DNA from 4 places in the Paenibacillus sp. 1SOY10 genome. Region 2 is predicted to be linked to each of the others. Evidence: a T-box and tRNA genes for the amino acid it is inferred to sense, from the RefSeq annotation. Region 2 holds a T-box; the other regions hold tRNA genes.
What was found. The T-box of region 2 lies ahead of leuS (leucine--tRNA ligase). A T-box ahead of a tRNA ligase gene usually reads a tRNA of that ligase, here a tRNA-Leu.

Region 1: it has a tRNA-Leu gene. The T-box ahead of leuS (leucine--tRNA ligase) is inferred to sense a tRNA for this amino acid. The anticodon was not compared.
Region 3: it has a tRNA-Leu gene. The T-box ahead of leuS (leucine--tRNA ligase) is inferred to sense a tRNA for this amino acid. The anticodon was not compared.
Region 4: it has a tRNA-Leu gene. The T-box ahead of leuS (leucine--tRNA ligase) is inferred to sense a tRNA for this amino acid. The anticodon was not compared.

The regions. Positions count from the first base shown of each region.
Region 1 covers NZ_JBXENK010000016.1:5,434-11,258, reverse strand. Annotated here, with positions in the region: gene AC1VOR_RS22105 (AzlC family ABC transporter permease) at 1-492, shown strand, start outside; gene AC1VOR_RS22100 (PAS domain-containing protein) at 511-1,143, opposite strand; gene AC1VOR_RS22095 (helix-turn-helix domain-containing protein) at 1,367-1,681, shown strand; tRNA gene AC1VOR_RS22090 (tRNA-Leu) at 1,759-1,841, shown strand; gene AC1VOR_RS22085 (hypothetical protein) at 1,890-2,039, shown strand; gene AC1VOR_RS22080 (response regulator transcription factor) at 2,017-3,582, shown strand; gene AC1VOR_RS22075 (sensor histidine kinase) at 3,579-5,360, shown strand; gene AC1VOR_RS22070 (ABC transporter substrate-binding protein) at 5,479-5,825, shown strand, end outside.
Region 2 covers NZ_JBXENK010000002.1:366,188-372,012, reverse strand. Annotated here, with positions in the region: gene comER (late competence protein ComER) at 1-415, shown strand, start outside; gene leuS (leucine--tRNA ligase) at 412-2,853, opposite strand; T-box leader at 2,975-3,191, opposite strand; gene AC1VOR_RS07525 (DUF1540 domain-containing protein) at 3,441-3,590, shown strand; gene AC1VOR_RS07520 (glycoside hydrolase family 3 C-terminal domain-containing protein) at 3,805-5,825, opposite strand, start outside.
Region 3 covers NZ_JBXENK010000001.1:977,020-982,844, reverse strand. Annotated here, with positions in the region: gene AC1VOR_RS04480 (ABC transporter substrate-binding protein) at 1-897, shown strand, start outside; gene AC1VOR_RS04475 (carbohydrate ABC transporter permease) at 917-1,849, shown strand; gene AC1VOR_RS04470 (carbohydrate ABC transporter permease) at 1,854-2,717, shown strand; tRNA gene AC1VOR_RS04465 (tRNA-Leu) at 2,814-2,897, shown strand; gene AC1VOR_RS04460 (response regulator) at 3,072-4,676, shown strand; gene AC1VOR_RS04455 (sensor histidine kinase) at 4,676-5,825, shown strand, end outside.
Region 4 covers NZ_JBXENK010000001.1:794,441-800,265, forward strand. Annotated here, with positions in the region: gene AC1VOR_RS03765 (type I restriction endonuclease subunit R) at 1-2,170, opposite strand, end outside; tRNA gene AC1VOR_RS03770 (tRNA-Leu) at 2,727-2,810, opposite strand; gene AC1VOR_RS03775 (hypothetical protein) at 3,087-3,293, opposite strand; gene AC1VOR_RS03780 (alpha/beta hydrolase) at 3,388-5,034, opposite strand; gene AC1VOR_RS03785 (FecCD family ABC transporter permease) at 5,061-5,825, opposite strand, start outside.

The DNA.
Region 1 (5,825 bases), on a different contig from region 2:
GTTACCACATTATTGCTGCTCAATATGCGTCATATTCTGTATGGCGCGACGATGGGGCCCTATTTGACGTCGTGGAGGGAGCCACAGAAATGGCTGGCTGCAATAGGCCTTACAGATGAGGGCTTTGCCGTTACTTCTAGCAGAGCAACTCAGGGGAATCCATTGACACCTGCTTATTATATTTCATTTGCCTTACTGATTTATGGCTCCTGGGTAGCTGGAACATCGATAGGTATCGGTTTGGGTAGCTTTGTTAATGCAGAACTGGCTACGATTCTCTCATTTGCATTGCCCGCCTTGTTCATTGCCCTGCTGGCCGGGGGAGACCGTACAAGAGCCTCGATGCTGGCTGCGACAAGTGGTGCGCTGGTGGCTGTGTTGGCTGGTGTGCTTCACTCAGGAGGACTGGGTCTTGTTCTTGGTGGTGTGGTTGGGGCGACGGTAGGACAGCAATGGACCAGGCGGTCGCGACGTGCTGAACAAGCTAACTAAACTAACTACGGCTAGCCTCTATTGCTCTCCCTCAGGCGGCAGGTCAAGGAATGCTGCGTATTTGGGGTAAAGTGCCCGGATACAGTCGGGACAAATGTCGTGTGTGAACTCTGCGTGCGTGTGCTTAATCAGATAAGCTTCAATGGTACTCCAGATATCCTGCTCATCCTTAATCTTCTTGCAGACGGCACAGATTGGGAGCAGACCACGTAATGTCCGGATATGGGACAAGTCGTGTTCCATCTTGCGAATTTGTTCCTTCAATCGGGTAATGTCGGTACAAGTGACTACGAGGCCTTGGGGAGACTGCCCTTCTTCACCATACGGAGTGACTTCGGCCAGAAACCAGTGATCCCCTTGCGGTACCGCCATGTAAAGCTCGGTGGCATAGATCGGGATGGCTCCATCCAGAACCAGGGGGACATGCTCTAACAGTTCTTGTGCGGCTTCGTACTTAAGCCGATGATTGTGACTTCGCAGGTAGTCCAGCAAATTGTTCCCTGGGCGGTCCCAGAGGGGAGCCAGCCCGAACACTCTAGCCCGGTTAGCCCAGGTACGGTTAATGTATACGACTGTTCCATCGGCAGTAAGAATGGCAATACTTTGATTAAGGGCATGAAAGGCTTCTTTCCATGGAGGGGATGGGTTCACGGCGAGTTCGCTCCTATAAATGAATTAAGGGTGGTTCTCCGAACCTGTTAAGTCTTGCCGACGCTGTGCTAAGATAGAGGCGAAGTTTCATTTTCATATTATATACGCATTTACGTCATTAAACAACTATAAATTACTTATTTACGTAATAACGTAACAAAGGAAGGTTGGATCAAATTTGTCAATCTACGAGCGTATTGAACTGCTAATTGAGCAGGCAGGGATGACCAAGAAGGCATTTTGTCTGGAACTCGGCATCAGCACAGGCAATTTGGGGGATTGGAAGCGAGGCAAGTCTACGCCCAGTACCAATAAACTGATTGAAATCGCCGCTTTTTTTGATATTAGCCTGGATTGGCTTATGACGGGGCAAGAGAAGCAGGCTGAATATATACGGGAAGACAAGGTTGATTATGTAACAGGAGAAGAGGATTGGGATACTTTCATGCATTCTCTGACCGAATCGGAACGGGCTTTGGTACGAGAATATATTGAGTTTACACGTTGGCGTCAAGAGAAGGCTGACCGGAAACCATAATTACAGCTTTACTTTTAGCGGCAACGAAGATATAATAACAAATGTTCGTTTCATTTTAAGTAAGGCTTTATCCAAACGCGGTCGTGGTGGAATGGCAGACACGCTATCTTGAGGGGGTAGTGGGTGTATACCCGTGGAGGTTCGAGTCCTCTCGACCGCATCAAATTGTAGAAGAAGCTTCTCGGAGAATCCGGGGAGCTTTTTTTGTATGTTCAAAAAAAGAGGAGCGTTGGCATACTCTAAAAAAAGTCCACCAAATCCAAGGATTGTTGCTATGGGAGAGGTGGCTTTTTTCACTATAATAAATGTTGAAGAGGCAGCATGGGAGGGATACGATGAAGATCTTGATCGTGGATGACGAAGCCAGGCACCGCCGGGGGATGTTCCATTTGTTACAGGGCATACGGCCTGAGTATGAAGTGGTGATGGCAAAGAACGGAGCAGAGGCCTTGGATATGGTGCCCCTATGGCAGCCGGATGTGGTATTGACGGATATTCGCATGCCGCATATGGATGGTCTCACCTTCCTGGAGAAGCTGTCAACGTTCGTCTTGCAGCCTAAGGTCATTTTCTTGTCTGCGTACAATCTGTTTGAATATGCGCAAACGGCTCTGCGATATGGGGCCTATGATTATCTGCTAAAGCCGGTGGACACGGATAAGGTGGAAGAGGTCCTGTCGAGAATTGAACAACAATTGAGGGAGGATAAGGGCCGCACTGACTCGAAGGCCGAGGAGCTCCTAGGCTCTTGGCTTAAGGGCCTTGTGCCATCAGAGTCTTTACAAGGCCCCGAAGTTGCTGAACTGCAAGACAATTCGGGCTTTGTCGTGGTGACGGAGTTCTGTGCCGGTGATGGACTTTCGGCAGGGAAGTCGGGAGCAAGGTTATGCCATGAGCTACGTGAAATCTGGTCTTGCGTGGGAACAACTAGAAGCTGGATGCTGGAGAAAGAACCGGGTCGTGTGCTTGCGGTTACTCTCATAGCTGGAGGCTCGGAGAACCCCGGGAAATGCCCAGAAATTCCCCTGGTTAGACACGCGCTGGAACGTATGTCTTACGCTCCGGAGTATGCAGGGGGGCGATTAAGTCATGCATCAGGAGTTCATTGTAAGCGTTTGCTGGAAGGGGGGCCGCAATCCTTCCGAACTGCTATGGCAGCCTTGACATTAACCTTCCATGATGGCTGGAAAGGGGTCGTCTTTGCTTGGGAAAGGCCTGAAACGACAGCAACCCGTCTAAATCTAGATCATGAGCAACTGTTTGCCTTCCTTTGCACACGAGAGGCGGAGGCGGCTTTGGGCCTGTGCCGAACAGCCTTTGAAGAGCTGGCAAACGGCGGCTGGACAAATCCGGATACATTGAAGGAAGGAGCTGCATTTACTCTAATGATGCTCAAAAGCCGCTGCGGAGAATTGCTGGATCGCGAAACGGCCCTGCGCCTTGCCGAGACTTCGGCGAAGGAGCTTCCTGCCTGCGAGACGATGTTTGCCCTTCTATCCGTGCTGGAGGCAAGGTTACTGGAGGTCCGCCGAGAATTACAGGATAAGAAAAGGGGAAGGGGCGAATATGCGGCCGAGGCCACAATTCGGCTCATTCAAAGCCGTTATATGGAGGAATTGACTCTGGAGAATTTGGCCGAGCAATTTTATTTCAATCCATCTTATTTTAGTACCTTATTCAAGAATTATACAGGCAGGACCTTCTCGGAAATTCTTACGGAGACGCGAATCAACCGGGCTAAGGAATTACTGTCCGATCCCGAGTGTACACTTAAAATTTACGATATTGCCGAGCGTAGCGGGTACCGGGATACCAAATATTTTGGCCGCATCTTCAAACGTTATGTGGGGGTGTCGCCGGAGGCTTACCGGCATAAATCGTTGGGGAATCTTCGCCGATGAAGCTGCGAACCCGGTTGCTAACCAGTTATCTGATATTAATCTCGCTGCCCCTTATTATTTTGGGCGTCTTGTTCTACAGAACGAGCCTGCAAGTTGTAACCAAGCAAGCTCAGGAGAATGTGTATGAAATTGTGAAGAAGAACAATGAAGTCCTTGATGGAAAGCTGAAGCAAATAGAGAACGACAGTACCACCTTGTTCGCGGACAAGGAGCTGTTCGATATTTTTAATAACCTGAATGCAGACAATCAGGGTGAATTATTGATGGCTGACCGTAAAATCTCTCAGGTGTTGGGCCGTCATTTTGCCCAGAATGAGGATTTGTACACCTACCAAATCTGGACGACTTACTATACCTTCGGTCCCCAGCGGAACATGCCGCAGGGTGATCCGACCCTCTCGGATGTTTATCGCAAAGCGAGGGAGGCCGGAGGGAGGATGGTGTGGTACCCGACCTATAACTTTATGGACATGTTCGATCAGCCCTGGCTCTCGATTGCCGATAATTATGATTACCAGTATCTGTTTAGTGCGGCACGTCTGCTTAACTTCTCATATCTGGACATCAGCTCCATGAAGAATCTTGATCCCGGGGTGGAGCGGCCGGTGCTGTCCATTAGCCTGAAGGCCAACTTGTTTCGCTCACTCTTCGAGAGTAGCATACCGGAGGATTCGCACTACATGGTGCTGAGTCCGGATGGAGTCATTGTTGCGGGCTCAGAGGAGTATCAGATGACGGCACGCTTCACCGAGGACTGGGCCACTGGGTTATTCGGCAGGGGAAGCGGAACGCAGCGAATCAGTCTGGACGGGCAAAATATGCTCATTTGCTTCGACCGTTCATCCATTACAGGCTGGCTGTCCATAGTTGTCATTCCGGAGTCGGCCCTGGTCAAGGATATCGTGCCACCCATTTTGCTGTCCACGTTAACGTTGGCTATTGTGCTAGGTCTTGTTGCTGCCGGACTGGCCTTCCTGGTCGTCGCGCGGATTACGGTGCCAGTCAAGAAGTTGCTGGTGGCGATGCGCTTCGTGGGCGAAGGGGATTTCCATATGCAGATTGAGCCTGCGGGCAACGACGAATTCGGTATTTTGATCCGTAAATTCAATAATATGAACCAGCGTATTCAGAAGCTGGTGACCGAGAATTATGAGATTAAACTGAAGGAACAGCAGGCGGAAATTCAGGCGCTCAACCTGCAGATGAACCCGCATTTTCTCTATAATACGCTGAATGTCATGAATTGGGTGGCTATCGAGAACCAGCAGCGCGAATTAAGCCGGATGCTTGTCTGCTTGTCCAGCATGTTGCAATATACTACCCGCAAGAACTGGGATGCGGTGGAATTATCTGAGGAAATGGAATGGATGAAAAATTACTTCTATATAATGTCTGTCCGCTTTGAAGGAAAATTTAGGGTTGCTTATGATATTGCTCCTGAGCTGTATGGTTATAAGGTACCTAAGCTATTGTTCCAGCCCTTTGTGGAGAATGCACTTCTTCATGGCTTTGGGGAGCTTGAGGAGGGCGGTGCAATTACGATCATTGGCCGATTGGAGGAAGGAACACGAATTTTTCAGATTGTAGACAATGGTTGTGGCATAACGTCGGAGCTTCTGGAACATATCGAGCGGGGGGATATCTCTTCCGTAGGCATTCAAACCATGCTGTCGCGAATCAGGTTGCGTTATGGGGCTCCTTACGGGGTGTTCATCACCTCAATACCGGGGGAAGGGACAAGAGTCACGATACGTCTGCCCGCAAACAACGAAGAATAGTCCACCAAATCAAATCATCGATGGATTTTGGAAGCGCATTCTTGCTGCTATAGTAAAGGCATCATAGACTGCAGCTATGAGTTATCTATTCAAGCGCGAACGAGAGGGGTTATGCCGAGTGAGACTGACGAGAAGAATGATATCGGTTCTGTTAATGATGTTATTGTTGACGACTACCGTACTGTCCGCCTGCTCCAATGGGGGAGGAAGCGCAAATACAGGCACAGGTGATTCCCCGTCCACAGATAGCGGCTCCAAGGAGACCATTACACTAAGGCTGACACTTTGGGGGACTCCAGGTGAAATAGATACTTATCAGAAAGTCATTGACCGCTTCGAATCTTCGCATCCGAATGTCAAAGTCAAATTGGAGAGTATTCCAACCGACTATGATACCAAGTTGACAACGATGGTGGCCGGGAATGAGGAGCCGGATGTAGCCATGGTTGAATCGGCAACGATTGC
Region 2 (5,825 bases):
AGAGCAGCTCATGTCCTCCATCAGCGTCCCGCACTCTCTGCGAGAAGGCGAAACGCGAATTGCCTCGGACTTGTCCAGTTGCGGACCCGCGTTCATGGCTTATGTACTGCAAATCTGGACGGACACCGCCGCCGAGCTTACCGGCATCAGCCAAGCCGAGGCCCGTAGGCTCGGCTCAGAGATGCTGTTAGGAACAGGCAAGTTGTTGACCGAAGGAGGACTCACCGTAGAATCACTCAGAAAGCGAGTGGCAGTACCGGGTGGAGTTACCGCCGAAGGCATCGCCGTTCTTCAAGATGATTTACAACGTTTGTTCGCTCGCTTGATCCAAGCAACTCACCGTAAAAACGATGAAGACGTCAACAAGCTTCAGGAACTGTTCCGTTCCGTCGTCAAAGAAGCTGCTCCGGATTAGCCAACGACAATGTTAACCAATTTGCCAGGAACCGCAATCACCTTGCGGATGGCTTTACCTGCCATAGCCTGCTGCACATTAGGCAGACCCAAGCTATGCTCTTGCATGGCCGCCTGATCCAGATCCTTGGAAATTTTAGTGCGATCGACAATCTTACCGTTCACCTGAACGACGATTTCCACTTCCGCTTCCACGGTCCAGACCTCATCATAAGCTGGCCATGGTTCATAAGAAATCGTACCTTCATGCCCAAGCCGCTCCCATAATTCTTCCGATATATGTGGAGCTAATGGGGAGAGTAGTTGCACGAAGTTCTCGGCTGCCTCTTTCGGAACTGCGTCAGCCTTATAGGCTTCGTTCACAAAGATCATCAATTGGCTGATCGCCGTGTTGAAGCGCAGATTGTCAAAATCTTCGGTCACTTTCTTGACCGTCTTATGCCAAGTCCGTTTCATCTCGTCGCTGCCGCCATCTGCCGTAATTTTGGCGTTCAGGCTTCCATCCTCAGCCACGAACAAACGCCATACACGGGACAGGAAGCGGTGAACCCCCTCCACTCCATTGGCATTCCAAGGCTTGGTAGCTTCTAGCGGCCCCATGAACATTTCATAAACGCGCAGCGTATCCGCTCCGAATTCATTCACAATTTCATCTGGATTAATGACGTTGCCGCGGGATTTGCTCATCTTCTCATTGTTGGTGCCAAGGATCATCCCTTGGTTCACCAGCTTGTGGAACGGCTCCTTGGTAGACACGACGCCCAGGTCGTAGAGTACTTTGTGCCAGAAGCGGGCATACAGCAGATGAAGCACGGCATGCTCGGCTCCCCCGATGTACAGGTCAACAGGCAACCATTCCTTTTGCTTGTCTTGAGAGCACAGCTCTTGATCATTATGCGGGTCAATGTAGCGCAGGTAATACCAGCAGCTCCCCGCCCATTGCGGCATCGTATTCGTCTCACGACGGGCTGGAAGCCCTGTCTCCGGATCGGTTGTGTTGACCCAGTCCGTAACGTTAGCCAGTGGCGATTCTCCTGTACCTGATGGCTTGATCGCATCCACATCCGGCAGGACAAGCGGGAGTTGGTCCTCCGGTACCGGCTTCATCGTGCCATCCTCCAGATGCAAGATGGGAATCGGTTCGCCCCAATAGCGTTGACGGCTGAACAACCAATCCCGCAGACGATAGGTAATCTTGCCTTTTCCTTTGCCGTTCTCTTCCAGCCAGCTAATCATCTTCCTGATGGCTTCCTCATTGTGCAAGCCGTCGATGAATCCGGAATTAACGTGGGCTCCGTCACCGGCATAAGCTTCCTTGCTCAAATCGCCGCCGGACACCACTTCAATAATCGGCAGCTCAAATTGCTTGGCAAAGGCATAATCACGTTCATCATGTCCCGGGACAGCCATAATCGCTCCCGTTCCATATCCTGCCAGTACATAGTCGGCAATCCAGATCGGCAGCTTGGCCCCATTCACCGGATTGATAGCATAGGCCCCGGTAAAGACGCCCGTCTTGTCTTTGGCCAAATCCGTCCGCTCCAGATCACTCTTGCGAGCAGCCTGCTCTTGATAGGACTCAATGGCTGCACGTTGCGCTTCGGTTGTAATCTTGCTAACCAATTCATGCTCCGGCGCCAGCACCGCATAGCTTGCTCCGAACAAGGTATCCGGACGCGTGGTGAACACGGTCAATGCCGCGCCTTGCCCTTCAATGGCAAATACAACCTCGGCTCCTTCCGATTTTCCGATCCAGTTACGCTGCATATCCTTGATACTTTCGGACCAATCCAGTTCCTCCAGATCCTCAAGCAAACGTTCCGCATATTCAGTAATCTTCAGCACCCATTGACGCATCGGCTTGCGAATGACCGGATGGCCCCCGCGTTCGCTCTTGCCATCAATGACTTCCTCGTTGGCCAGTACTGTTCCCAGCGCCGGACACCAGTTCACTGGTACCTCGGCAACATAGGCCAAGCCGCGTTTGTAAAGCTGGATAAAAATCCACTGCGTCCATTTATAGTAAGACGGATCGGTCGTGCTAATTTCACGGTCCCAATCATATGAGAAGCCCAGCGACTTAATTTGACGCCGGAAATTATTAATGTTCTTTACCGTAATATCCCGGGGATGTTCACCCGTATCAAGCGCGTGCTGTTCCGCCGGAAGTCCAAAGGCATCCCAGCCCATCGGATGAAGTACGTTGTAGCCACGCATCCGTTTGAAGCGGGAGACGATATCCGTCGCCGTGTAACCTTCCGGGTGGCCTACGTGCAGGCCCGCACCCGAGGGATAAGGGAACATATCAAGCGCATAAAATTTCGGTTGACCCTGTTCCTCCCGTGTTTTGAACGTATGATGCTCATCCCAATAAGCTTGCCATTTCGGCTCGATGGCCTGAGCCCGATAGATATCTTGGGGCACGTTATGATCCGCCATATTCCAAAATCCTCCTTGATTAACCATAGTTTTGTACAAAATCCAGGATCGTGGTACCGCTATAAGTGTTGAAGAACCTCCTGAGATAAATAAAAAACCTCCCGATCCATAGCGTATCATCGCTAGGGACGAGAGGAAATTTCCCGTGGTACCACCCTAGTTAGCATCGGACATACTTTGTCCTAGCTCACTTTGACCCTTAACGCGGGCAAGACGACGATGCTTTTGAGCATCATGACTCCAAGGCGAGTTCATTTTCATTTCCCAACCGACTTGCACCTGACGTCGGCTCTCTGAATGGTGAAATTAAAATTACTGTTCCTCTTCAAAGTTATCGTGATGTATGCAATTTTGGCTATCAGTTATTATATCCAATTTACCGCTATAAAGTCAACGGCGGACCCGGTTTATCCGGTAACCGCAGTTGAAGCCTTGATTATTCTATCTAAATTTTGTTATTATAAAGATGTGTACACAACGCAAAAAACCTCGACAATTCGAGGCAGACTCCTGGACAAGCACCACCTTGCCCGAGGACCTTTATTTTGCAGTGTGTTTTACTTTATATAGAGAGGAGGTTATCACTCATGGCAAAGGATGTTCTCTGCGAAGTGAATTCATGTCGTTTCTGGGACAGCGGTAACAAATGCGCTGCTTCCTCCATCTACATCGTTTCTCATAAAGAAGCCAAAACTTCTGAGGAAACAGATTGTAAAACATTTGAGCACAAAGCATAATTGATTCATTGGAGAAGGGACAACCCATGTTCCTTCTCTTTTTATTTTACCAAAGCTGAGAATGATTATCAAGATCTAAATGCGATTTTGTATTCATGCTCTGGCCGCAAGGCAGTCTTGGACGCCAAAACCCAAGGAACTAAGCAAGTAAATCGCTTTAGCTTCTTGGGTTTTGCCAAATACTTCTCTATTTTGTTACTGTGGATGTTCTATATTAAATACGATTGATTCGAGCGAGCAGGGTCTCCATATCACTCTCGCGAAGCCCCCTCTTGCTGAGCCATACCAGCGCCCGTAGCGGCAGGAAGTGCAGGTCCGCCTCGGCGATATCCGCCGGCTTGTCCGCCGGGAATATGCCACTATTAGCTTTGAACTGCTCAATGAGTTCCAGAGTAGCCGAGTCTGGATTTCCCCAAGTCAGCAAATCCCCCAAGGTTGAGTTGCGAGTGAAAACACGATTTCGCTGAGTCCCACTCTCCACAAAGACTTCTGCCGTTGCGGCGATATCACGGGACGAACGCCCAACCATAATGTCAAACAGGCCACTCTCCACATGCCAATCCCCTAACTCGACGTCGTAGAAGGCAAACGCTCTTTTACTCAATTCGAAGGTGACGGTCTTCTCTTCCCCTGGCTGAAGTTCGATTTTCTCGAAACCCTTTAGCTCGCGAAGCGGGCGAGCAACAGAAGCTTCGCGATCTCCCACGTACAACTGGACGATTTCTTTACCTGCAAGCTCGCCCGTATTTCTCACTTGCACGCTCACCGTTAAGGTGTCTGACTCCTGAATACGCGTACCACTCAAGGATAGGCCAGTGTATTCAAACCGGGTATAGCTCAAGCCATGTCCGAACGGGAATAAAGGCTCCAAGGCTTTGGTGTCATAGTAGCGATATCCGACAAAGACTCCTTCACGGTACTCCGCCCGGTCATGCTCTCCCGGGAAGAACAGGTACGATGGGTTATGCTCCAGCGCAGCGGGGAAGGTCTCGGCTAATTTACCGCAAGGGTTAGCATCACCGAACAGCAAATCAGCCAGTGCCCCTCCACAGGCTTGTCCACCAAGGTAAGCTTCCAGCACAGCCTGGGTCTTGCCAATCCAAGGCATTTCCACAGGTGAACCATTGCTTAGAATAACTACCAGGTTAGGTTGAACCTGAGCTACTTCCTCAATCAGGCGGATATGATTCTCCGGCAGACGCAGATGCTTGCGATCATACCCTTCCGTCTCATAACGGTCCGGCAAGCCGGCGAATATCACGGCTACTTCCGACCGCTTGGCAGCTTCGACCGCTTCGGCCATCAGCCCTGCATCCACTTCGTCCTCATTCGTCCGATACCCTGGCGCATACGACAGTTGTGCCGTATTCTCCATTTTGCGATGGATTTCTTCGAAGGCATTGTCCAACTGAGTAGGTACGATGTGTGAGCTGCCGCCGCCCTGAAATCTTGGTTGCTTGGCAAAACCACCGATTACAGCAATATTGGCAGACTTGGAGAGCGGCAAAATAGCTTGCTCATTCTTAAGCAATACCATGCTTTCCCGCGCCACTCTTCTAGCCAGACGATGATGCTCCTCCGCGTCAAAAGAAGCTTGCTCCCGCTTGGCTTCATGTCCCTTGAAGGCGAGCTTCAATAATACGGTGACAGCTCTGTCTAGCAGTGCTTCATCCAGTTCGCCATTTTGCACAGCCTGGACAATCCTGGCATCGCCTTCTCCTAGGCTGAACGGCATCTCCAGATCAAGACCAGCGCGCAGGCCAGGTACCCGTTCATTAATCGCACCCCAATCCGATACGACCACGCCTTCAAAACCCCATTCATCCCGCAGAATATCGGTAAGCAAGGTCTTGTTCTCGGCGCAATATTCGCCATTGACCCGATTATATGCTGTCATTACGGTCCATGGCTGGCCCTCCTTAACAGCCCCTTCAAAGCTGGCGAGATAAATCTCCCGCAACGTCCGTTCGTCCACAACAGCATCCACTGTCATCTTGCGGTATTCCTGATTGTTCAAGGCGAAATGCTTAAGCGAAGTGCCTACCCCTTGACTTTGCACACCTTGAATATGACTGCCCGCCATCTCTGAGGATAGGTAAGGGTCTTCCGAGAAATATTCAAAGTTTCTGCCGCACAGCGGGCTGCGCTTGATGTTGGCACCCGGGCCCAGCAGAACGGATACGCCCGCAGCCTGACACTCAGCACCTAACGCCGATCCCATCTCGCGGATTAATG
Region 3 (5,825 bases), on a different contig from region 2:
AGAGTGGAGATTTATAGCAAAGAGGATACGTATTATGGGATCGACTATCATGTTGGAGCCACGGTGATGTATTACAACAAGGAGATTCTGGATGCAGCCGGAGTTAATCCGGATGATATCGCAACGTGGGCTGATTTTGAGAGTGCAGGGAAGCAAGTGCTTGCAAGCACGGGCAAGCCGATGATTACGTTTGAAGGCAATGGGAACTGGTCCTGGTGGCCAGCGATCAGCCAGCAGGGTTCCGATCAGGTCGATGCCGATGGGAATGTCACGATTGATACCCCGGTTAATGTCAAAACGATGGAGTTCTTTCAGAAGCTGGTGAAGGAAGGAGTCGCTGCGGTAGCTCCCGGGGCTGGCCATGATACAGAAGAATATTTCGGTTATATGAATTCCGGGAGCGCGGCTTCCGTCTTCATGCCCTTCTGGTTCATGAACCGCTTCACCGATCATATCCCTGACCTGTCAGGCAAAATCATGATTCGTCCGATGCCCGCCTGGGAGGAAGGTGGCAATCGTTCGGCAGGCATGGGCGGCACGGCCACCTCTATTACCAATCAGGCCAAAAATCCGGAGCTGATGAAGGAGTTCCTGACCTACGCCAAGTTGTCCAAAGAAGGCAACTTGCAAGTATGGAAGCAGCTTGGATTCGATCCAATTCGGACCGATGTATGGAGCGATCCAGCTATGAAGGAATCTAACAAATTTACGGATTATTTCGGGGATGATATCTTCGATACACTGCTTAGCGTGAAGGATGAAATTGCACCGGTGCATATTCGTGAGCGATCACCGGAAGTATTTGATGCCGTTCGCAACAAAGCGATGCCAGAAATCTTCATTAACATGAAGGAGCCGGCTCAGGTGTTGAAGGATGTTCAGAGCAGCTTGAAATAGTGGGAGCAGGAGGCTAATCATGCAGCTAGAAAGAGAGCTGGATCCGGGGAAGATACGGAAGGAGCCGCGTAAAAAATGGGGCAATTCACAGAAAATTGCCCCTTACGTATTTGTATTTCCGTTCCTTCTGTCGTTTGTGCTGTTTTTTGCCTATCCGCTAGTTAGTGCCGGGGTGATGAGCTTTCAGGAGGTGCTGCCCGGAGAGGTATCATTTGTAGGGCTGGACAATTACCGGGCTTTATGGAATGAGGACTTCGGGGCGGCATTATACAACAGCAGCCGATATACTTTGTGGACGTTGCTGCTGCTCATTCCTGTCCCCATGCTGCTGGCCGTGCTTTTAAATTCCAAGAGAATGGTGTTCAGTCATTTTTTCAGATCCACACTGTTTATCCCGGCCTTGACCTCGGTCGTGGTAGCAGGCGTCATCTTTCGATTGATCTTTGGAGAATTGGATGGAGCGCTATTAAACACAATACTCCATTGGTTTGGCCTTCCTAGCCAGAAATGGCTGTATAGCTCCAGCTTGGGGATGGTGGCGTTGGTCGTGTTAGCTGGCTGGCGGTGGCTGGGCATCAATGTGCTATATTTTCTCTCAGCCTTGCAGAGCATTCCCGGTGAATTGGTTGAGGCGGCCCAGATTGACGGAGCGGGTAAGCTGAGAAGACTATGGAGCATCACGATTCCCATGCTGAAACCCATCACCATTTATGTAGTGACGATTACAATCTATGGCGGCTATGCCATGTTTACCGAGAGCTATATGCTCTGGGCAGGGAAGCCATCTCCTCAAAATATCGGGTTGACGATGGTTGGTTATATTTATCAGCAAGGTTTTCAGTATTTTAATCTTGGCTTCGGCTCCGCCATTGGCCTGACCCTGTTAGCCATTACCCTCATCGTCAGCATGGTGCAATTGGCCTTGACCGGCATGTTCAGGAAGGAGGAGTAGGCATATGCGGTTATGGGCTAGTAAAAAACGCCGAATCAACGCCTCTTCCCTAGCGATGCTGCTGCTCTTTGTCCTGCTCGCGATCTTGATGCTCTTTCCGCTCTATGCGTTATTCCTGGCTTCGCTCAAGCCGGCGACCGAGCTGTTCAGATATGGCCTGAATGTACGGCTGGATGTCCCTCTGATGAGTCTGGATAACTATAAAACGATCTTCATGGGTGAAGGGGCCGCAGCGAACTATTTCGGCTGGTATAAGAACAGTCTCATCATTACGTTGCTATTCACCTTGCTCAGTCTCTTGTTATCCTCTATGGTCGGCTATGGACTTGGCATGTATCGGTTCAAAGGGCGGATGCTGATCTTCACGCTGGCGCTGGTCGTCATGATGATTCCCGTAGAGATCATTCTGTTGCCACTGTACAAGCTGACCATCACACTCAAGCTGATCAACACGGTCTGGGGAGTGATTTTGCCCTTCGTGGTTGCTCCCTTGCCGATTTTCTTCTTCCGTCAATTTGTCCTGGGGCTACCGAAGGATTTCATGGATGCAGGGAGAATGGATGGCTGCTCGGAGTATGGCATTTATTTTCGTATTATGGTGCCCCTGATGGCTCCAGCGTTTGGTGCTATTACGATCCTGCAGGCCATGAATAGCTGGAACAACTTTCTGTGGCCGTTAATTGTACTACGAACGACGGAGCAATTTACGCTTCCTATCGGGCTGGCTTCCTTCGTGACGCCGCTAGGGAATAATTACGAAGCGCTAATCTCGGGGGCTGTGCTGGCGATATTGCCTATTCTGTTGCTATTTCTGTTCTTCCAGCGGTATTTCATTGAGGGTCTGACGGTTGGCGGGGTAAAAGGGTGATGCGCCTTAAAGTTAATCTCTAGTTGTACTTTCCTGAAATTTATGGTAATGTATATTTCGTTGCCGCATTTCTTGATGATGGCGACAACGAAATATGCGGTCGTGGCGGAATTGGCAGACGCGCACGGTTCAGGTCCGTGTGGGCTAACCCCCGTGGAGGTTCGAGTCCTCTCGACCGCATTACAAAGCTCCTGGATTCCTTTTGTGGGATTCAGGAGCTTTTTTTTATGAAAAAAACAGACTTATTCCTTAAAAAAATGATATCAAGCTTTGCTAAGCCCTGTGTTACTGTAAGGTTAGCAGGACTGTAAAATGAGATGATGAGATCGTGGCTGAAGCAAGGGGGGCATATACATGAGGGTGTTATTGGCGGATGACGAACCGGTTATATTGCGTGGATTGAAAAAACTTATTCCCTGGGATGAGCTGGGGCTGAACATTGTGGGTGAAGCTCAAGACGGGCATGAGTTAAGAGAGCTGATACCGGAATGCAGGCCAGATCTGATTATCAGTGATATCAGTATGCCAGGCCTGAGCGGAATTGATATTATCAAGGAGCTTCACGAGCAAGGGCGCCCGATAAAAGTTATATTTATAAGCGCTTATCAGGAATTTGCATACGCCCAGCAAGCTGTACAATACGGGGCGCTGGACTATCTGGTCAAGCCGGTGAGCAAGCCCCATTTGGAGTCGGTCTTAAGACGGGCAGTGGATATGATTCGTGAGGAGAACGAAGAAGAGCGTACCAAGGAAAGGCTTGATCATTATGAGCGTAAGCATCGCACGGTAACGATCAGTGAATACCTGGATAGTCTGATGGACGGAAATCAACGAGCGGCCAACGAACTCATCCGCATGGGAGCGTTCACCCTAAGTCGCTATACGAGCATCTGTCTCATAGAAATTGATGATGAAATAGGCGGAGAATCCCACTGGGCAGAACGTGAACGGAAGCTGGTCCATTTTGCGCTGAATAATATTATGAAAGAAACACTCGATAGCTGTAATAACTGTCTGATGTTTGTGAAGGATGGACGTTATGGTATCCTGGTTCAGTTCGAACACCCCGAAGAACCGAGACGGCTCATCGGGAACTTGCATGAACAAATTACCTCATTACTCAAGCTGAAGTTATCGGCAGGAGTCGGGCAAGCCGTGTCCGGGATTGAGCTTGCGGATGTATCTTATCGAAGTGCCTTGAAAGCGCTGCAAACCAAATATTTTACTGGACTCAATCAAATTATCAACGCGGAAGAGATGGAACAGGAAGCTACAGCGGATGGAGTGCCCGTGTTATCGGAATTACAGGAAGAGATCATTAAGGCGTTGTGTTCTCAGAATAAGAAGCTGCTTGAGGAGGTGACCGACAGCCTTCGGATGGGGGTGATTAGTCAAGCCAAAGGGAACAAGTCACTAGCCGTCACTAGTATGTACAATACAGTGCTGAGACTGGAGCAGGAGCTTACGCAGTTTGGCGTCCATTCCCGATTCTCTCGGGGGGCAGAAGATTCCCTTCTGGAGAGGCTGACGGGTCATGCTACCTTCACGAGTGCCATGGATGAACTCATGACTATGATTCATCACATGTTCGAGCAAATAAGTAGTAAGCTGGCCAACAAGGAGGTGGCTGAATTATCAAAAGTGAAGGCGTATATGGAGGAGCATTACGCCGAGAATATCACTTTAGAATCCATAGCCGCCATGATCTATATGAATCCATATTATTTCAGTAGCTTCTTCAAGAAGCATACAGGGAAGAATTTCAAGCAAGTTCTGACGGAGGAGCGGATGAAGCACGCTATCGGACTTCTGCTCACCACGGATCTGATGATTTATGAGATTGCCGAAGCAGTTGGATATAACAACGCCAGACATTTCAGTGATATGTTTAAGAAGCTGTACGGCAAGCTGCCCCAAGAATACCGGCAGTCCGCCAGGGCGGAACAGGGGGCAGAATGATGGGGTTCCGCAGGAAGAAATTCAATAGTATTTTTGTCAAATTTGCAGGCTCCTTTATTCTGGTAGGGTTAATTCCTCTGTTCACCTTAAGCCTCTTCTCCGTCAATACATTTACGAAATATGTAGAGCGGTATACGACCGGGAATTTGCAGCAGATGGTAACCTATATGAGCTATAATTTGAATTCGACTTTTAATGAATATAATGAACTTTCCAAGCTGATGTACACTGGTAAATACGAAACCTTCATCGAAAGCTATAACCAGAACCAATTACATAATGTCAACGAGTTGGAACAGATCAACAATATTCCGATCCACACCTTCTTGAAAACGCTTCTTTACAGTGATAATTATATCAGCAGCGTGTATTTTATCCGGGCAGAGGATGGCAAGGTTTATGATCAGGAAAGGTTTAATAGAGGGATGGATGAAGCATTGCTGCCTTATGAGCAATGGATAGCACAGATGCGTCTTGAGCCATCGAAGGTGGCTCTCTTCCCGACACATTCCGATTCCTACTATTTGTCATCGAACCGCAGGGTATTTACGATTGGCCGAAACCTGATTGATATCTCGGGGAAAGTGACGGCTGAACCGAGGATTGCCGGGACGTTGTTTATCGATGTGGACGCGAGGTTGTTCGAGCAGTTCTTCAAAGAGCTTAACCTTCAGGAACAAGATCAATTATACTTACTCGATGGCCAAGGCAATGTCTACTTCTCTATTCAAGGAGAAGCTGATTCCCCCGAGGAGACAGACGTAGTGAAGGCTGATCACGGGATGCTCGTCATCTCTGAACCGATACCGTTCCTGAACGGAAGTCTTACCGCACGGATTCATCGGGCCTCCTTGTTTCAGCAATTGCTGTCGGTTCGCATGACCGTATTTATAGCTATTGCGCTGTGCGCGCTGGCACTCATTGTAACGGGAACCTTGTTCTCGAGAAGATTGTCTGCGCCGATTCTGACATTAATGAGGCAAATGAACAAGGTCGAGTCAGGGAATTTCAATACTCATGTGGAAGTGAGCAGCAATGACGAGTTAGGTAGACTTAGCCACAGCTTCAACCGGATGGTCGATCGATTGAAGACTTACATTGATGAAGCTTATGTAGCACAGATCAAGCAGAAGCAATCGGAACTGAATG
Region 4 (5,825 bases), on a different contig from region 2:
GCGCAATGCGATTGGTACGTGAAAATGCCTGTAGCAGCTTTTGATATTTCAGTTCCCGGTCAACATACAAAGTCTGTATCGTAGGCGCATCAAATCCCGTCAACAGACGGTCAACAACAATAACCATATCAAGCCATTTTCCGTCCTTTTGATATAAAGCATCTTTCCGTGCTAAGCGGTTATTAATATTTTTATTAAACAGATCGAGATCTGCGTAGTTCGTGCCAAAAACAGTATTGTATTCCTGCATAATGGCATTAACTTCTGCTTGCGCTTTGTTCATCTCACCTTGATTTTCGTTAATGGAATATGTAATGGTCACTCTTGGAAAATCAGGATCACGGAGTGTATGACGTTCATCTAACTCATGCCCATTTAACAGAGTTCCTTTTTTTTTCATTTTTTGTAGCTTATGATAAATAAGCTTGGCTTGAGTAATGGAGTGTGTTGTTAGAACAGCGCTCATAGTCGGATAGCCATTTATTACCTTAAAACGTTCTATCACGGATGAACGCTTAAATATTTTTTTTAGCATGGCTTCAATATAATCGTCACACTCAAATAATTCTCTGTCTTGTAATGCCTCTTTTTCAATATCTGTCATGTCGGCAAGCTTTTTGCTCGGATCGATCTTCGGGTATTTTCCTTTGACTGTTTTATACAAAAATTCTGCTTTACTATCCTCATTCAATAGGCAATGATATTCCACTTGAAAGTTCAAGACAGAATTATCGTCCATCGCGTTTTTCGTTGTGTATGCATGCAGTAAGTTGCCATACTGCTGTTTCGTTGTTCTTGCAAATGTTCCGTTTTCTTGTTTTTGGTTTTCATTAAAAATTGGCGTGCCAGTTAAACCAAACCATGTTGAGTTAGGCAGAAGTTTTTTAATCTCTTTCATCTGCTCATCGCTGACTGCACGATGACACTCATCTACTACAAAAACAATGTGTTCGCTTTTAAGCTTCTCAAATTTATTATTTTCCGTTTCTTTAGCATCTCTAACAGCCGCACTCAATTTTTGGATGGTTGTGACGATAATGGTGTTGTTATTTTTTTTACTTAGTAAGCTATTGCTTAGCTTACGTTGATTATCAACGCCGACAATTAGCGCATTCTCTGTAATATTGCCCGATGCCAAGCCTGTGTGAAACTCAGATGCAAATTTACTAAACTCATCTTTGGTTTGGCTGTCTAAATCTGTTCGATCAACAACCATAACGGTTCGGTCTACACCGATGGATGTCTGTGCTAAAAGCTTGGTTGCCACGAAACTTGTTATTGTTTTCCCTGAGCCAGTAGCATGCCAAATAAAGCCACCCTCATGCTTCGCCGCTTGACCAATAATCTTTTGAATAGCATGAACTTGATACGGTCTTAAAACCATCAAAAACTTATGGCTTTTCTGATCATCCACCAAAATAGTGAATTTGCTAATTAATTCGTGGGCAGTAGGGATACGTAAAACCTGCCTTGTGAAATCGTAAAGATTTTCGACGGGCTCATTATCCGACGTTCTCCAGTTGAACAGAAATTTCTTTGCGGCTTCAAAAGCTTTTGAGGTGTTAGCTACAGGTCGTGCAAAGTATTTCGTTGATACTTTGTTACTTATTACGAAAATTTGGGTAGTCGAAAAAATGCCATCAAAAAATCCAACTTCTGCATAACGCTGTATTTGCTCGAACGCTTGCATGTATCCATCTTTGGCAGATTCAGCTTTTAATTCAACATGAATAAGTGGCAAACCATTTATCAATAAGGTTACATCACCACGAGTATCAGTATTTGTATCTGGTGTAACTTGGTTTACCACTTCATAGCTTGAAATTCCGCCAGCAATATCCTTATTACTGAATAGCACAAGCGACACCCTGCCACGTTTCACATCTTCTCGCTCAACATGAATGGCAGCAACACCATTTTCACCTCGTAGCCATTGAGAAGCGTTAAAGGGAGTAGCTGTCAGTCGGCTAAATTCAACCTTTAGCTGTTCAAACTCTTTCTCTGTAAGCGGTACACCATCTAGTCGCGCCAGATTAATGCGATTGATATGTTTTCGCAAATTATCCCACAGAGCAGCTTCTGTTTTTAAATCACCACGATATGTCCATTGGTTTTCCCGTTTAGTTAAGATCTCAATGAAACTCTTTTCTGTTTGGGCTTCATAGTTCATTGATTAATCCTCCGTAATAAAATTTTTCTGACTTTTTACCGCCATGAAGACTATTTAATTTGGAATGATTGTAACACTCTCTTCAAACTTGGTGTTAAAGAAAGTATCCTCTAGAGCGTGTTTGCAAACTAAGATGAAGTAAGCATCATGCTTGATAACACTATCATTCCTCTTTATTAACACCTTACATATTCAAAGAAATAGCAGTGCTAAACTATCTGACGACCACGTAGAAAGCTTTAATGAGTAACAGCCTCAGACCTGTTTCATCTACTTTCCAATCAACATACAGCCATATGCACCTCGTTCTTCGCCTCACTATAATTAAATTCCCTTATTCATCGCTCTGAAAATCCTAGTCTATTCCGTCCAATTTAGACTCACCCTATGACCTGCACCTGTAATTGGTATATATGTAGATTAGAGCTTAATTTCGACGCTTTCTGTCATTTTCCTTTTTTACAAATTGCAAATTAAAAATATACAACAAGCTATGTAAAAAAGGATCTTGAATAACGTCAAAAGACGAATTCAAGATCCTGAGTATTTATAATAATGCGGTCGAGAGGACTCGAACCTCCACGGGGGTTAGCCCACACGGACCTGAACCGTGCGCGTCTGCCAATTCCGCCACGACCGCGTATCTCGTTGTCGCCTTCACCAAGAAATGCGGCAACGAAATTTATGATATCACGTATAAGCAAGCGAGTCAACAAAAATGTGAATTGGCCCAAATCCAGCAGCGCTTACGAAAACATACTCGGGAGCTGATCCAAGTGCTGCCCCGTCCCCTGCATACTGTCCCTTCATGCTGATACTAGACGAGTTGAGACGAGTTGGAAATCCTCCCACTAATATGAGGAAAATGGCTGATTTTCAAGGTTTAACTGGAGGATTTCCTGCTAAATGGGAGTCTCTACAGGAAAGTAATCAGCAGCAACACCACAGCCAAAATGCCGGCAATGTACATCAGGCTTAGACTTAGCCAATTTCGGCCCGTCTGCTGGGTATAGCGGGAGTTCTCTTCTTTATTGCCCTGAGAGCGTCCAATCATGATTGTGAAGACCAGAGCCAACACTACAGCCAGAATAATAATTAAATACAGCCATTCCACAAGTATCACCTGCCCATGCCTCATAATGACAACGCTATACAGATTGAAGTGAGCCCAACTCAACCTTGGGTCCATTATATCGAAAGCGCTGTCTTTATGCATCCTATATGCGCAGTTCTTCTCCCGGCTTTGCAAAGAGAAAACGCAACATAGGACTTATCAGCGGATGCAGCACGGAAACATGACCTTCCCCGGTAAATTCGCTCCATTCCAGCCTGCTAAAGGCTTGATTGCGGTAAGGAAGCAGCCCACGGTAATACTCCTGGGCCGATTCGTAGATTCTATCATCCTGTGTCCCCACCATGATCATAAGCTCAGGCCCATGATCCAGCGAGCCTTCTCGCTGCTCCCATTCGGGGAGACGACGGAACAGCAGGCGGTCATCCCACCAAAGTGACGGGCTACCTGCGATATAAGAACGGAACATGTGGGGACGTGTCATCAGGGTATGGAGCGTGAAATATCCCCCAAGCGAGTGGCCAAACAACGACTGCCGCGAGCGATCAATGGGCAAACGCTGAGCAATCAGGGGCATCAACTCTTGTTCGATAAAATCAAGGAAGAACTCCGCTCCCCCATTTACCGGCCAGGCAGAGCCATCCGGGCGAAGCCCGTCCCGCTTGGCAAGCGTGGTCAGGTCGTAGAACCGCCGTTCTGCCACAAAGGGCCCCTCCGCTGGATAACCAATTCCTACGATCACCCCAGGCGGCAAGCCGCGAGGATGTCGCGTCACCAGCCGCATCGCTTCGGCCAAGGAACCGAAATAGGCGTTGCCATCCACGGCATACAATACCGGATAACCCTCAGGCGGAGCGGGCTTCAACGGAATATGGACGAAGATGCGGTAGGATAGTCCGGTAATGCCTGACACCAGGTCAATCTGCTCGGTGCCCAGCACAGTATAGGGGACTCCCCCAGCGCCTTCGGTAGGTACTGAGCCGGGGGAGGCTCCCCACACATTCCCGGAGGACGTTCCTAAACCACTCTCCGCATATCGATCCCGATCTGTGTGAGGAAATAACCAAGCCAAGGCTTCAGGAAATTGCTTGGCCATAAAGATGAAGTCATGCGTACCGCCATCCACAATCTCCAGCTTCAGCGACTGCGAATGTATCCCGCGAGCACGCCACTCGCGGCATAACGCGAGTGTATTCGGAACCATCTCGCGCTGACGATTCACCTTACTCTGCCCCTCCCGGTTCCCTACGGAGACATAGAAGGCCTGTTCCTTCGATGGAACAGGCCACTGCGCAAGCTGCGCCAGTGCCCCTTCGTACCAGAGGGAGGCAGATAGGAGACCGAAGCGGCCAAAGGCATCTGGCCGGAAATAAGCACCGAATAAAGAGATCAGTCCTCCGAGCGAGCCGCCGATAAGCCCCGTATGAGCAGGCTCCGGCTTTGTGCGATAGACCGAATCGATCCAGGGCTTGATTGAATCGGCCAGTTCATCCACATAAGCCCGCCCTGCTCCCCCGAATACCGGGCGTCCCTCCGTCACGGCATCGGTCGGCCAAGGCGTATATTCATCGTTGCGGTAAGCGGAATGGACACCGATTACGATGACCTCTTCGACCTTCTCTTCACAGAAGAGCCGCTCCATATAACGGAAGCAGGCTCCCATCAGCTTGCCTCCGTCATGCACATACACCGTAGGGTAAGACCGCTCCGATATCGCATAGGTAGGAGGAAGATAGATGGTCAGCTTGCGACCCTCCCACTCCCTGTCTTCCATAGTAGATTGTACATTCACGCGTGACTCCTCCTTTTCATTAAAGTTCATGCTCTACCTCTTCCCGGCTTACTTCCCTGAATCAACAGATAGACGAAATAGGGGGCACCGATCACGGAAATGACCACGCCTACGGGAAGCTGTGCTGGCAGGAAGAAGGTTCGACCGATAAAATCACCCGCCAGCACCAGGACCATCCCCAGCAGTCCGGCAAGCGGAAGAGCGAGACGGTTGTGAATGCCCACCAGACGATAAGCGATATGTGGCGCAATCAGGCCCACGAATCCAATCGTTCCTGCGACCGCCACCGTGGCGGCAGTCAGGCCCACGCTCATCCCCAGCAGGATGTTGCGCGTCTGCTTCAGTCCCATGCCCAAGCCCACCAGACTGTCGTCATTCAGACGAAGCAGATCCAGACGCCGGGATTGCCCCCATAATAAGGGCGCCAATATCAGCAGCCAAGGCAAAATGGTCTGAATATACAGCCAGTTGGCTGTATTCAAATTACCGGAAAGCCACATCGCCGCTCTCTCGAAATCCTGCGGATTCATCTTGAGCGAAACATACATCGTCATCGCTCCAAATCCCAGATTCACAGCAATCCCCACTAAAATCAGCCTACGCGGATCAAAGTTCCCTCGATGCTGAGCCAGCAGGTAGATCAAGCTCATCGAGAGCATCCCTCCGATGATCCCGAATATTGGCATAGCCATGACTGCCAAATTCCCCGTTAAGGAGATCATCCCCTGGAAGGAGAACATGAACAACACGACGAACAGACTGGCCCCGCTGTGGATGCCCAGAATGCCGGG